Regions from separate parts of the Phytobacter cepae genome, predicted to be linked through region 2. Evidence: predicted binding sites of a transcription regulator. Region 2 holds the regulator's gene; each other region holds the start of a gene.

Region 1 (4,214 bases), 1.4 Mb from region 2:
GAGGGAGAAAACACTAAAAAAGGCAACTTACGTTGCCTTTTTGCTTTTATTTCGTGTCGTCCGGCAGTGCGTAGGCAACAATATAGTCGCCCATTTTGGTACCAAACGAACCGTGACCGCCGGCGGAGATGACAACGTACTGCTTGCCATTCACTTCATAGGTCATCGGCGTTGCCTGACCACCCGCAGGCAGACGGCCCTGCCACAGTTTTTCGCCATTGCTCATATTGTACGCGCGCAGGTAGTTATCTGCGGTTGCGGCAATAAACAGCACGTTACCGGCGGTGGAGATCGGGCCGCCCAGCATCGGCATACCCATATTGAACGGCACCGGAACTGGCATCGGGAATGGCATGCTGTCCTGCGGTGTACCAATACGTTTTTTCCACACTACCTGGTTGGTTTTCAGATCCAGGGCAGAAATATAACCCCATGCTGGCTGTTTACACGGCAGACCGAACGGAGAGAGGAACGGATTCAGCGTCACGCCAAACGGCACACCGTACTGCGGCTGAATACCGGATTCGGTACCGCTGCCTTTAGCGTCCTTCGGCTGCTCCATTGGGTTACCCGGACCACGCGGAATCAATTTCGAAACAAACGGCAGGGCCATTGGGTTAGCAATCGCAACCTGACGATTCGGGTCAACGGAAATGCCGCCCCATTCGAACATCCCCAGGTTACCCGGGAAGACCAGCGTGCCTTGCTCTGATGGCGGCGTAAAGATGCCTTCATAGCGCAATTGGTGGAACATCACGCGGCACACCAGCTGGTCGAACATGGTGGCGCCCCACATATCCGCACCGCTCAGATCTTTCTTCGGACGGAAGCTGAGATCAGAGAATGGCTGGGTTTTGGTGACGTAATCGCCTTTGGCTGCACCCTGTGGAACCGGTTTTTCCGGTGCCGGAACAACCAGTTTACCGTTAGTACGATCCAGCACGAAGATGTTACCGGTCTTCGCAGGGGCGTAAATCACGGGGACGGTTTTGCCGTTAACGGTGATATCCGCCAGCGTCGGCTGAGACGGCATATCCATATCCCACAGATCGTGGTGAACGGTCTGATAACTCCAGGACAATTTACCGGTGGTCGCATTCAGCGCCACGATGGAGCTGGCATAACGTTCCTGCTCAGGTGTGCGGTTACCTCCCCAGATATCGGGTGTCGTAACGCCCATCGGCAGATAAACCAGATCCAGTTTCGCGTCATACGCGGCCGGTGCCCAGGAGTTAGGTGAGTTAAAGGTGAAGGTGTGTTCGTCCGATGGAATCGCGTTAGGATCTTTCGCGCCCGGGTCGAAGGCCCACAGCAATTTACCGGTGTTAACGTCAAAACCACGGATAACCCCGGAGGTTTCGCGCGTAGAGAAGTTATCGGTGACTGAACCGGCAATCACGATCACTTTATCGGTGATAATCGGCGGCGAGGTCGGCTCATACAGACCCGGCGTGGTATCCGGCATGTTGGTCTGCAGATTCAGAATACCTTTGTTGGCAAAGGTTTCGCACGGCTTGCCCGTTTCGGCATTCAGAGCAAACAGACGACCATCGTTGACCGGCAGCATGATACGGCGCGGGCAGTCTGCAACGACATCCGGGCTGGCATTTTCAGCACGTGCTTCATGGTAAGAAACGCCACGGCAGGTAACATGCTGGAAGGACTGATTAGCATTCAACTGTGGGTCGAAATGCCACTTCTCCTTACCGGTCGACGCATCCAGGGCAAACAAGCGCTGGTGTGCGGTACACAGGTAAAGGGTGTCGCCCACTTTAATTGGCGTCACTTCGTTGGTCAGTTCACCCGGATCGGTCGGCAGCTTCAGGTCACCGGTGCGGAACACCCAGGCTTCCTTCAGATTTTTGACGTTATCGGCGTTAATTTGCTTGAGCGGGGAATAGCGCTGGCCTTCCTGATTACGACCATAGGCCGGCCAGTCGCCATCAGCCACCTGCGAAATCGCTGCCGCAGGCGTTGAGTCTGCGCTCAGCGTGCCTTTGACTTCCTGGGGATCGTTAAAACCAGCCCAGGTCAGCATTCCGCCGCTGATTAACAGCGCAACCAGCAGCGCGGCAACGGCGCCGCCTGAAGGAATAAACAGTCGACGCCAGACAAAAGGCAAGATCAGCCAGATGCCGAAGAAGACCAGGATATCGCTGCGTGGCGTCAGCGCCCAGAAGTCAAAGCCGACCTCCCATACGCCCCAAATCATGGTGGCCAGCAGGAATGCAGCATAGAGCCACAATGCAGAGCGCTTACGCTTCCATAACAGCGCGGTCACGCCAAGCATCACCACCCCTGCAATAGGGTAGTACCAGGAACCACCGATGGAGACAAGCCAGACCCCACCAATGAGTAAATAAAGCCCGCATAGTGCGGCGAACAACGACGTCAGGGTCACCAGGAGCCCTGACTGTTGCGGTTTTGTTTCTGCCATAGAAAGTTACTCACCAAATTCATTAATGTTTTAGTAGCAACTAAGTATAGGATTTAACAAGTGTGATCGTCATCACAAATTGAGCTTTATCGACAGATAAACATCAGAAATGCGTTTGCTGGTATACTGCACGCCTTGCGCTTCAATAACCGGAACTCTGGTGCCGTTATTGATTGATTTGTTTTTTAAATCATATGGTTAGTTAAAAATGAAACATACTGTTGAAGTGATGATCCCGGAAGCCGAGATCAAAGCGCGTATCGCGGAACTGGGTCGTCAAATCACCGAACATTACCAGGACAGCGGCAGCGAAATGGTGCTGGTAGGCCTGCTGCGCGGTTCGTTCATGTTCATGGCCGACCTGTGCCGTGAAGTGCAGGTCCCTCATGAAGTCGATTTTATGACCGCTTCCAGCTACGGCAGCGGCATGTCCACCACCCGCGATGTGAAAATCCTCAAAGACCTGGATGAGGATATTCGTGGTAAAGACGTTCTGATCGTCGAGGATATTATCGACTCGGGTAACACGCTCTCGAAAGTGCGTGAAATTCTGAGCCTGCGTGAGCCGAAATCGCTCTCCATCTGTACGCTGCTTGATAAGCCTTCACGCCGTGAAGTACAGGTAGAAGTGGAGTATATCGGCTTCTCCATTCCTGATGAATTTGTGGTGGGGTATGGCATTGACTACGCTCAGCGCTACCGTCACCTGCCGTATGTCGGCAAAGTGGTGATGCTGGACGAATAAGCACAAAAAAGCCGGGATTAACCCGGCTTCGTTTTACAGGCCGGCATAATACCGGCTTGAAAGCATTACTTGTGATTGATGTGTTTCTTGCTGAGGTTTGACAAACCCTGGCGATAACGCTGTTCGAGCACGCTGCGGTCGGTTGCTGTCACTTCCAGGTCACGCAACAAACCATCGTGAATACCGTACGCCCAGCCGTGAATCGCCACTTTCTGACCACGCTTCCAGGCTGACTGCATAATCGTCGAGTGGCCGAGGTTATAAACCTGTTCCATGACGTTCAGCTCGCAAAGCGTATCCAGACGACGCTCCTCCGGCATTTCATCGAGCAGTGCGCTGTGTTTGAACCAGATATCACGAATGTGCAGCAGCCAGTTGTTAATCAGCCCCAGTTCCGGGTTTTCTACCGCAGCCTGCACACCGCCGCAGCCGTAGTGGCCACAAATGATGATATGCTCAACTTCCAGTACGTCGACCGCGTACTGCACAACGGAGAGGCAGTTAAGGTCGGTGTGAATGACCAGGTTTGCAACATTTCGGTGTACAAAAAGTTCACCTGGTTCCAGACCAGTGAGACGCTCGGCAGGAACGCGACTGTCAGAACATCCAATCCATAGAAAGCGCGGCTTTTGTGCCTGCGCCAACGTTTCGAAGAATCCTGGATCCTCTTCCACCAGCATTTTTGACCATAGTGCATTGTTGCTGATGAGTGTATCTATGTCTTTCATGGAAGTTAACGACCTGTAACTAAAGAAGTGCGTTGCGCTAATATAGGTCAACTCCATTTTTTTTTAAACCACACATTCGAGTGTAAAAAAAAGGTAAGTGAAAATTCATGACCATTGCACTGGAGCTTGAGCAGCTTAAAAAAACCTATCCGGGCGGCGTCCATGCGCTGCGGGGTATTGATCTTAAAGTAGAAGCGGGTGATTTTTATGCCCTCCTGGGGCCTAACGGCGCGGGCAAATCCACCACTATCGGCATCATCAGTTCGCTGGTGAATAAAACTTCTGGTCGGGTCAGTGTCTTTGG
Region 2 (4,214 bases):
GTGCTCAACGATAAACTGACTGTGGGTAACCCACAATTTCATGTCTGACAGATAGCGTGTATCGAAGCCGGGCTCCTGCATCGCCTGATTAAGCGAGTTGAATAGCGCATTGTGTGCCTGGTTCACACGCATGCGCTGGTATGCGAGCGGAGTGGCCTGCGGGTCGTTGCTGAGAATAAGTTGGATGGCATCCTGATAGGTTTCCAGCGCATCATGAGCATTACGGCGCAATAGACCACTTTGCCACTGCGGCCAGAGCCAGACGACGCCGCCGAAGGCAATCAGGCAGCCGATCAGCGTGTCGATAAGCCGGGCCACGATGAATTGATCGCCATTCAGCGTCAGCAGCTGGAGCGTATATACCGCCGTCAGGGTAAAGCCCACCATGGCCCAACCGTAGCTTTTGCGAATGATAAGGTAACTGACCAGCGTGACAATCAGCATAGTGGCCAGCGTGTAGCCTTCCGGCACGTGGTAGTGCAGCGTGGCGCCGGCGATAATAAGCCCCGCCATGGTCCCCGCCGCCCGGTGCAGAATGCGTACCCGCGTTGCTCCGTAGCCGTTCTGGGTGACAAACATCACCGTCATCATTATCCAGTAGGGTTTCGGCAGATGTAGCGCGCTGCCCATCAGGCTGGCAATACTCAGCATGACGCTTACCCGCGCGGCGTTTCTTAACGCAGCGGATTTAAACGAGAGATAGCTTTTGAGTGCCGGAATCAGCGGCAATCGTCGCTGCTTTTCGGCCATAAGATCGCGAATATAGAGCGGACGTTGGGTGCGCAGCACGCGGGCAATCTGGCTGAAGTGCCAGGCGCAGAACTGGCCTACCGGGTTGTCCGGATGCTGACGGGCGATTTTCTCCAGCGCGCTGATCTGCTTGTCCATATTGAAGCGCTGTGGATAGCGATGATAGAGGATGTCATCCGCAATGACCCGGAGCCGCGCCGCCACGGTTTGCGCGTTCCAGCGAATGACCTCTTCGGCATGGCTACGCTCTACCAGTTCCTGCACCTCCTGCGGCTGATGCAGGCTGACGGAGATATGCTCCTGTAGGTCCAGCGCCACCTGAAAAACCCGCCTTAATCTTTTGTAATCACTGTTCTGATTAGCCGCCAGCATATGCAGTTGCTGGTAACACTGGCTAATCATGTCCACTGCTTTTTGCTGACGTGCCAGCAGTGGGGGGAGGGCTTTTTCCGGGTCCGCATGCTGAGTCAGCAGGCTGTATTTGGCCTCGCAATAATCAGCGAGCTGACGATACAGCAGGCTTAATGACTCGCGCAGCGGCTGCTCTCGCCACAGCCAGAACCAAAAGGCGTTGAAGGCGCCATACCATAGCGTGCCAAGACTGTAGATCAGCAGCGGCTCCCAGACCGGCATATTTCCCGCAAGACTCAGCGTGAAGATGGCGGCAATCAGCGAGGCGGGAAGCAACCTGCCGTGCAGCGCACTGATTTCCGCCGTGACGCCCAGCGTCAGCGCCAGCAGGGTAAGAATGAGCGGCAGAGGAACGTTTTCGAAAAGCAGGAATTGCACCGCGAGGCTGCTGCCAGCAAAGAGCGAACCGCCAATGATCACGCGCTTGAAGAAGCGTTTATGCAGTGTGTCGAGACCAGCTATGTTGCAACAAGCGGGAACTAACGAGAAGAGCAGACCTAAATCCAGTCGACCGGCAATCAGGCCAACGGTCACAGGCAGGCATAACACCAGCGTTTGTCGCAGTGCATAGTTGATTTCGGGGTGGTAAATCAGCCTGCGCCACATGAGGCAAACAAAAACGGCGCACTGCCAGAAGCAATGCGCCGCTCAGAGATTAACGTGTTCCGTACACGACAATAGTTTTACCGTGAGCGGAGATCAGGTTCTGATCTTCCAGCATCTTCAGGATGCGGCCAACGGTTTCACGAGAACAGCCCACGATCTGACCAATTTCCTGACGGGTTATTTTAATTTGCATACCGTCCGGGTGGGTCATTGCGTCGGGTTGTTTCGCCAGATTCAGTAACGTCTGAGCAATACGGCCTGTCACATCGAGGAAGGCGAGGTTGCCGACTTTTTCCGAGGTGACCTGCAGGCGGCGTGCCATCTGCGAGGACAAGCGCATCAGAATATCCGGGTTTACCTGGATCAACTGACGGAATTTTTTGTAGGAAATTTCGGCCACTTCACAAGCGGTCTTGGCGCGTACCCAGGCACTGCGCTCCTGACCTTCTTCGAACAGACCCAGTTCACCAATAAAATCGCCCTGGTTAAGGTAAGAGAGGATCATCTCTTTCCCTTCTTCATCCTTGATGAGCACAGCCACTGAGCCTTTTACGATGTAGTACAACGTTTCCGCTTTTTCACCCTGGTGAATCAGCGTGCTCTTCGACGGGTACTTATGAATATGGCAATGAGACAAGAACCATTCGAGAGTCGGGTCTGTTTGCGGTTTGCCAAGCACCATGCGCGGTTATCCTCTGTTATAAGCTGGCTCCAGTCTCAGGATCTGCGCCCTGTGACTGGGGTTGCAATCTGTCTTCCCGATACCTGGGAAGTGCGCCGTCAGACATGTCTGCGGGCTCTAAGATGTGATGTCCTCTGCGTACATGCATTACATCAATGTATCACTGTAGCATTCAGACTGTTTTAGCATAGGTTTTGCCGCCTGTCTCCTGGTGTCTCGCTTCAGCTTGACGCAGGTCGCCTTCCATTGCGAGTTTTCTTATGTGCGCGTAATCTGTAGAGAAAGTGACATTGCCGGAGTGAATAAAATGCATGCTCGTGTGAAATGGGTCGAAGGTTTAACGTTCCTTGGTGAATCTGCCTCCGGGCACCAGATTCTGATGGACGGTAATTCGGGCGATAAAGCGCCAAGCCCGATGGAAATGGTGCTGATGGCCGCAGGCGGGTGCAGCGCGATTGATGTTGTCTCTATATTGCAGAAAGGCCGTCATGACGTGACGGATTGCGAAGTAAAGCTCACTTCTGAGCGCCGGGAAGAGGCGCCGCGCCTGTTCACCCACATCAATCTGCACTTTATCGTGACGGGTAAGGCACTGAAGGAGGCGGCCGTATCCCGTGCGGTGGATCTCTCTGCCGAGAAGTATTGCTCAGTCGCGTTGATGCTGGAGAAAGCGGCGAATATCACGCATTCGTTTGAAGTGATCGAAGGCTGACGGGTTTAGGGCATTGTGCGGTCTGATGCCCTCACCCTGACCCTCTCCCACGGGGAGAGGGGACTGATATCACTCAATCTTCTTGCCTTCCATCAACCGTTCAACCAGCGGTGTCATGATGAGCTCCATCGCCAGCCCCATTTTGCCTCCCGGCACCACGATTGTATTCATGTGAGAAATAAAAGAACCCTGCAGCATTGCCAGTAGCCAGGGGTAATCAATCCCTTCAAGATTACGGAAATGAATGACGACAAAGCTTTCATCCAGCGATGGAATGACTTTGGCGGCAAAGGGGTTCGATGTATCCACGGTGGGAACGCGCTGAAAGTTGATGTGCGTGCGGGAAAACTGCGGCGTAATGAAGTTGATGTAATCCTCCATTGAACGTACCACGGAGTCCATCACCGCTTCACGGGAATGACCGCGTTCGCCGGTGTCGCGAACCAGCTTCTGCATCCACTCCAGATTCACAATCGGTACCACGCCGACCAGCAGGTCCACATGGCGCGCCACATCATGCTGCGGCGTCACCACCCCGCCGTGCAGGCCTTCGTAAAACAGCACATCCGTCGGTTCCGGCAGCGGTTGCCAGGGGGTAAAGGTTCCTGGCACCTGATTCCATGGCACCGCTTCGTCGTAGGTATGAAGATATTTTCTCGCCTGGCCGGTGCCGGTATGGCCATAATCGACAAACGTCTGCTCCAGCAGGCTGAAGTCGTTAGCCTCCGGGCCAAAGTAGCTGATGTGGCGACCTGAATCGCGCGCCTTGCGGATAGCCATGTCCATTTCAGGGCGTGTATACCGGTGAAAGCTGTCGCCTTCCACTTCAGCGGCGTGCAAATTCAATTGGGCGAAAATTTTACGAAAGGCAAGGCTGGTGGTGGTGGTTCCCGCACCGCTGGAGCCTGTTACAGCAATAACCGGATGTTTAGCAGACATAGCGACTCCAGACGTTTGCGATGTTTTCGCTTTACGCGTTGTTAATCATGAAATTGAGCACGCGGCATAATGTTGACGCTTTCGTGTAATTCAGACCATACCAGTACGGCTTCG
Region 3 (4,214 bases), 1.1 Mb from region 2:
CCTCTGCTTCTTTGGCGCTCTGGCAGCGGTCAATCATGTTGATGTCTGCTCCGGCAATAAAATTGTCGGGTTTTCCTGAGATAAACACCACGCCGCGCAAGCTTTTGTTGTCGCGAATTTGCTTAAGGATCGCCCGAACCTGAGTGCCAAATTCGGCCTTAAGCGTGTTCATTTTCTCATCAGGCACGTTGATGGTCACAACAGCCACAAAATCCGGGCGTACGGTCAGGGTAAATGCCGATATCATTTCCATTATTCAGCCTCCAGAACCATGGCCGCACCCAGTCCCCCCGCCGCACAGGCGGTGACCAGACCAAATCCCCCGCCGCATCGACGAAGTTCATTCAGGGTTTGCGTGATCATTCGTGCACCCGTGGCAGCAAAGGGGTGGCCGTAGGCGATAGAGCCCCCAAGCACATTAAATTTGCTGTCGTCCACGTCGCCCGTGGCCTGCGCGCGTCCCAGCACATCGCGGGCAAAACGATCGCTTGCCATCAGCTTCAGGTTAGTCAGGGTCTGCGAGGCAAAGGCTTCGTGCATATCAAAGAGCGTGAGATCCGCAAGCGTCAGCCCGGCACGGTCAAGGGCCAGCGGCGTGGCCCAGGCCGGCCCCAGCAACATGTCCTGCTGAACGTCAATGGCGGTAAACGCATAGCTGCGCAGATAGCCGAGCGGTTTAAGCCCAAGCTCGCGGGCGCGGGATTCGGTCATCAGGATAACCGCCGCCGCACCGTCGGTGAGCGGCGTGCTGTTGGCGGCGGTCACGGTGCCGTGCTTACGATCAAAAGCCGGACGCAGCTTTGCGTAGTCCGCCAGGCTGGAGTTCTGACGCACGTTATTGTCCTGCACGAGGGGTTCGCGATAAGGCGGCGCGTAGGCGGTCATCACCTCGTCTTGCAGCTTGCCTTCAGCCCAAGCCTGAGCGGCGAACTGATGGGAACGGTGCGCCAGCGCATCTTGTTCCTCACGGGTAATGCCGTAACTTTTTGCCATCTGTTCAGCGGTGTCGCCCATACGCAGCCCGGTGGAATATTCCGCTACCGCCGGCGGCACGGGGAGCAAATCGTGTAAACGCAGGCGCGAGAAAAGTTTGAGTTTTTGCCCCAGGGTACGGGCTTTATTGGCATCCACCAGGGTACGGGCGAGTTTTTTACTGACGCCAATCGGCAGGACGGAAGAGGAGTCTGCCCCACCGGCAATACCGGCTCTGATGGTACCGGCCATCAGGCTTTCCGCCACATTAGCAACCGCCTGGAAGCTGGTAGCACAGGCGCGGCTGACGCTGTAGGCATCGGTATGGATGCTCATACCGGTTCCCAGCACAATTTCACGGGCAATATTGGGGGCTTCAGGCATCTGAACCACCTGGCCAAACACCAGTTGTTCAATAACCTCAGGTGGAATTTCACTGCGGGCGAGAAGCTCCCCCACCACCATTTTGCCAAGCTCAATGGCCGGGACACCGTGGAAGGCCGTCGCCTGACGAGCAAACGGTGTGCGCAATCCACTGACAATAGCGATGCGGTCCCCCTGGCGGGTGACAAGCGGTAATGCCTGACTCATAACACTCCCCTGTTAACAGCATGACCCATAAAGTGGTCTGACCTGATAACAGTCTTAACTATTTTTTTACATTTAGCCAATCAGAGGGGAGGAAAATTGAGAGCTAAGCCACAGAGATTATTGAGAATAACGCCCCCGCAGAGTGCGGGAGCGAAAAGCAAGAATTAACGCAGACCCAGCTGGAAAATCAGGGTTTCCGCTTCGCAGGCAAAGACGAAGTCGATATCCAGACGGACGCCCTGCGCCTCTTCCGTCCAGGTGGCGGTGATCTGGCAAGGCTCAGATTCCACACCCCGTGCTTTTGCCGTCAGGGCCGCCAGGGTTTCTTCCGCTTCGGCACGGTTGGCAAACACGCGGCTATAGGAGGCGGTGCAGTCGGAGTTGTCCATGATGGTACCAACATCCATACAGCAGCAAACCGGGGTTTCATCAGCACTGCATTTACTCATTGTGATTTCCTCTGAATTCGCACCCAAGGTGCCAGATAACGTTGCGCATATTTTACCCCCCTGACCGGGTCCCTCTCCAGTTGATAATCTGCAGAAAGCCTTCAAGTGACCGATATCACACTTAAAAATGATCTAAAACAATTTTCGTCCGATCCGCTTAGTGCCCCTGGCCGCAATTTTGCCACGCAGATCCCGTTTCGATGATCACATTTGAAAAAACATATATACAAGCTTGCAACATTTACGCTGGTCAGACCTATACTCTCGCCACTGGTCTGATTTGTAAGATGTACCGCAGACCCTACACTTGCGCCCCTGTTACGCCATGTAACATAGTTTAAATAAATATAATTGATGAGGTTTTGGTCATGAGCCAGAAAACCCTGTTTACCAAGTCTGCTCTCGCTGTTGCAGTGGCAATCGTCTCTTCCCAAGCCTGGTCAGCAGGCTTTCAGCTCAACGAATTTTCTTCTTCTGGCCTTGGCCGTGCTTATTCAGGCGAAGGTGCTATTGCTGATGATGCAGGCAACGTTAGCCGTAACCCTGCGTTGATCATGATGTTTGATCGTCCGACCTTCTCGGGCGGTGCTATTTTCGTTGATCCTGATGTTAACGTGACCGGTCGTTCGGTGATTGGCAACAACGCCAGCCAGGACAATATTGCGCCAACAGCGTGGGTACCTAACCTGCATTTCGTTGCGCCTATTAACGATCAATTTGGTTGGGGGGCATCACTGACCTCTAACTACGGTCTGGCGACAGAGTTCAATGACAGCTACGCAGCAGGCTCGATGGGCGGTAAAACCGACCTCGAAACGCTGAACCTGAACCTGAGCGGTGCTTATCGCCTGGATAATCACTGGAGCTTCGGTCTGGGCTTTGATGCCGTATACGCTAAAGCGAAGCTGGAGCGTTACGCAGGCGACCTGCCACAAATCATCGGTGCCAATATCCCGGCACTGGTGCGCGCCGGCCAGATCTCCCCGGCTCAGGCCGCAGCCATTGGTGCACAGGCAGGCGGTATCAGCCGTGATACCCAAATCGCTTACCTGAAAGGTGATGAGTGGGGCTTCGGCTGGAACGCCGGTATCCTCTATGAGCTGGATAAAAACAACCGCTACAGCCTGACCTACCGGTCTGAGATCAAAGTTGATTTCGACGGCGATTATAAGAGCAACCTGCCGGCGACGCTGAACCCGATCAACGCCGCGCTGGGTCTGGGTCTGCCATACGGCACCGGCGGTCAAACCACCGGAGGTGCGCTGACGCTGAACCTGCCTGAGATGTGGGAAGTGTCCGGTTATAACCGCGTCGCGCCACAGTGGGCAATTCACTACAGCCTGGCGTACACCAGTTGGAGTCAGTTCCAGGAGCTCAAAGCCACCAACAGCAACGGTCAAACGCTGTTCAAGAAAGACGAAGGCTTTAAAGACTCTTACCGTATTGCGCTGGGTACCACCTACTATATGGATGACAACTGGACCTTCCGTTCCGGTATTGCCTTCGATGACAGTCCGGTTCCGGCAGAAAAACGTTCTATCTCCATTCCGGATCAGGACCGTTTCTGGCTGAGCGCCGGTACCACTTACGCCTTCAACAAAGATGCCTCTGTAGACCTGGGCGTCTCTTATATGCACGGTCAGAAAGTGGAATTCACCGAAGGCCCGTATACCTTCAAATCTGAAGGTCGCGCATGGCTGTATGGTGCGAACTTTAACTACGCGTTCTGATTTTTGTCAGGCATAAAAAAAGGTGAGCCAGATAATGTGCTCACCTTTTTTATTGCTCTGCATTTACTTATTCAGAGTCGATATCTTTCAAATCGCCTTCAATGGCTTTCGCGTTCGGGTTTTCGTCCGGTTTGAGCTTGCCACCGTTCGCAATGAAGTCGTGGCGCTGGAAGTAGGCTTCACGCACCAGAATGTACGGGTCGGAAGACTGACGCAGCAGTCCATCAGAGTCCAGCAATTGCGCGCGTGACTCAATCCCCTGAACCGTCCATTTACCCACGGACAGCGGCCAGGTCAGCCACGAGAGTACCGGATAGAGCGTATCTGCCATATCGCCGCCATCTTCACGCAGCGTGAAGCTACCGTAGAACGGTAACTGCACGTAAGGGCCATAGCCCACACCGTAATGCCCAAGGGTGCTACCAAAGCGGTGCGGCTCGACCCGTTGCAGTTTCGGGTTCGACAATCCGGC

The links. The regulator CRP, encoded in region 2, controls carbon source genes, mostly activating them, when cyclic AMP is high. The targets are predictions, from matches to a motif close to ATGTGANNNNNNTCACAT.
Region 1: the regulator CRP is predicted to act here: its motif matches at 2,498-2,515, upstream of hpt (hypoxanthine phosphoribosyltransferase).
Region 3: the regulator CRP is predicted to act here: its motif matches at 2,116-2,133, upstream of ACUY4Q_RS07400 (YfcZ/YiiS family protein).

Annotation. Positions count from the first base shown of each region.
Region 1 is NZ_CM135107.1:4,255,668-4,259,881, reverse strand. Features, by position in the region: gene ACUY4Q_RS20030 (glucose/quinate/shikimate family membrane-bound PQQ-dependent dehydrogenase) at 47-2,437, opposite strand; gene hpt (hypoxanthine phosphoribosyltransferase) at 2,646-3,182, shown strand; gene can (carbonate dehydratase) at 3,248-3,910, opposite strand; gene ACUY4Q_RS20015 (ABC transporter ATP-binding protein) at 4,018-4,214, shown strand, end outside.
Region 2 is NZ_CM135107.1:459,472-463,685, forward strand. Features, by position in the region: gene ACUY4Q_RS02100 (YccS/YhfK family putative transporter) at 1-1,767, opposite strand, end outside; gene crp (cAMP-activated global transcriptional regulator CRP) at 1,817-2,449, opposite strand; gene ACUY4Q_RS02110 (OsmC family protein) at 2,757-3,161, shown strand; gene ACUY4Q_RS02115 (phosphoribulokinase) at 3,231-4,100, opposite strand; gene ACUY4Q_RS02120 (YheU family protein) at 4,142-4,214, opposite strand, start outside.
Region 3 is NZ_CM135107.1:1,590,317-1,594,530, reverse strand. Features, by position in the region: gene fadJ (fatty acid oxidation complex subunit alpha FadJ) at 1-253, opposite strand, end outside; gene fadI (acetyl-CoA C-acyltransferase FadI) at 253-1,563, opposite strand; gene ACUY4Q_RS07400 (YfcZ/YiiS family protein) at 1,728-2,012, opposite strand; gene fadL (long-chain fatty acid transporter FadL) at 2,381-3,742, shown strand; gene mlaA (phospholipid-binding lipoprotein MlaA) at 3,810-4,214, opposite strand, start outside.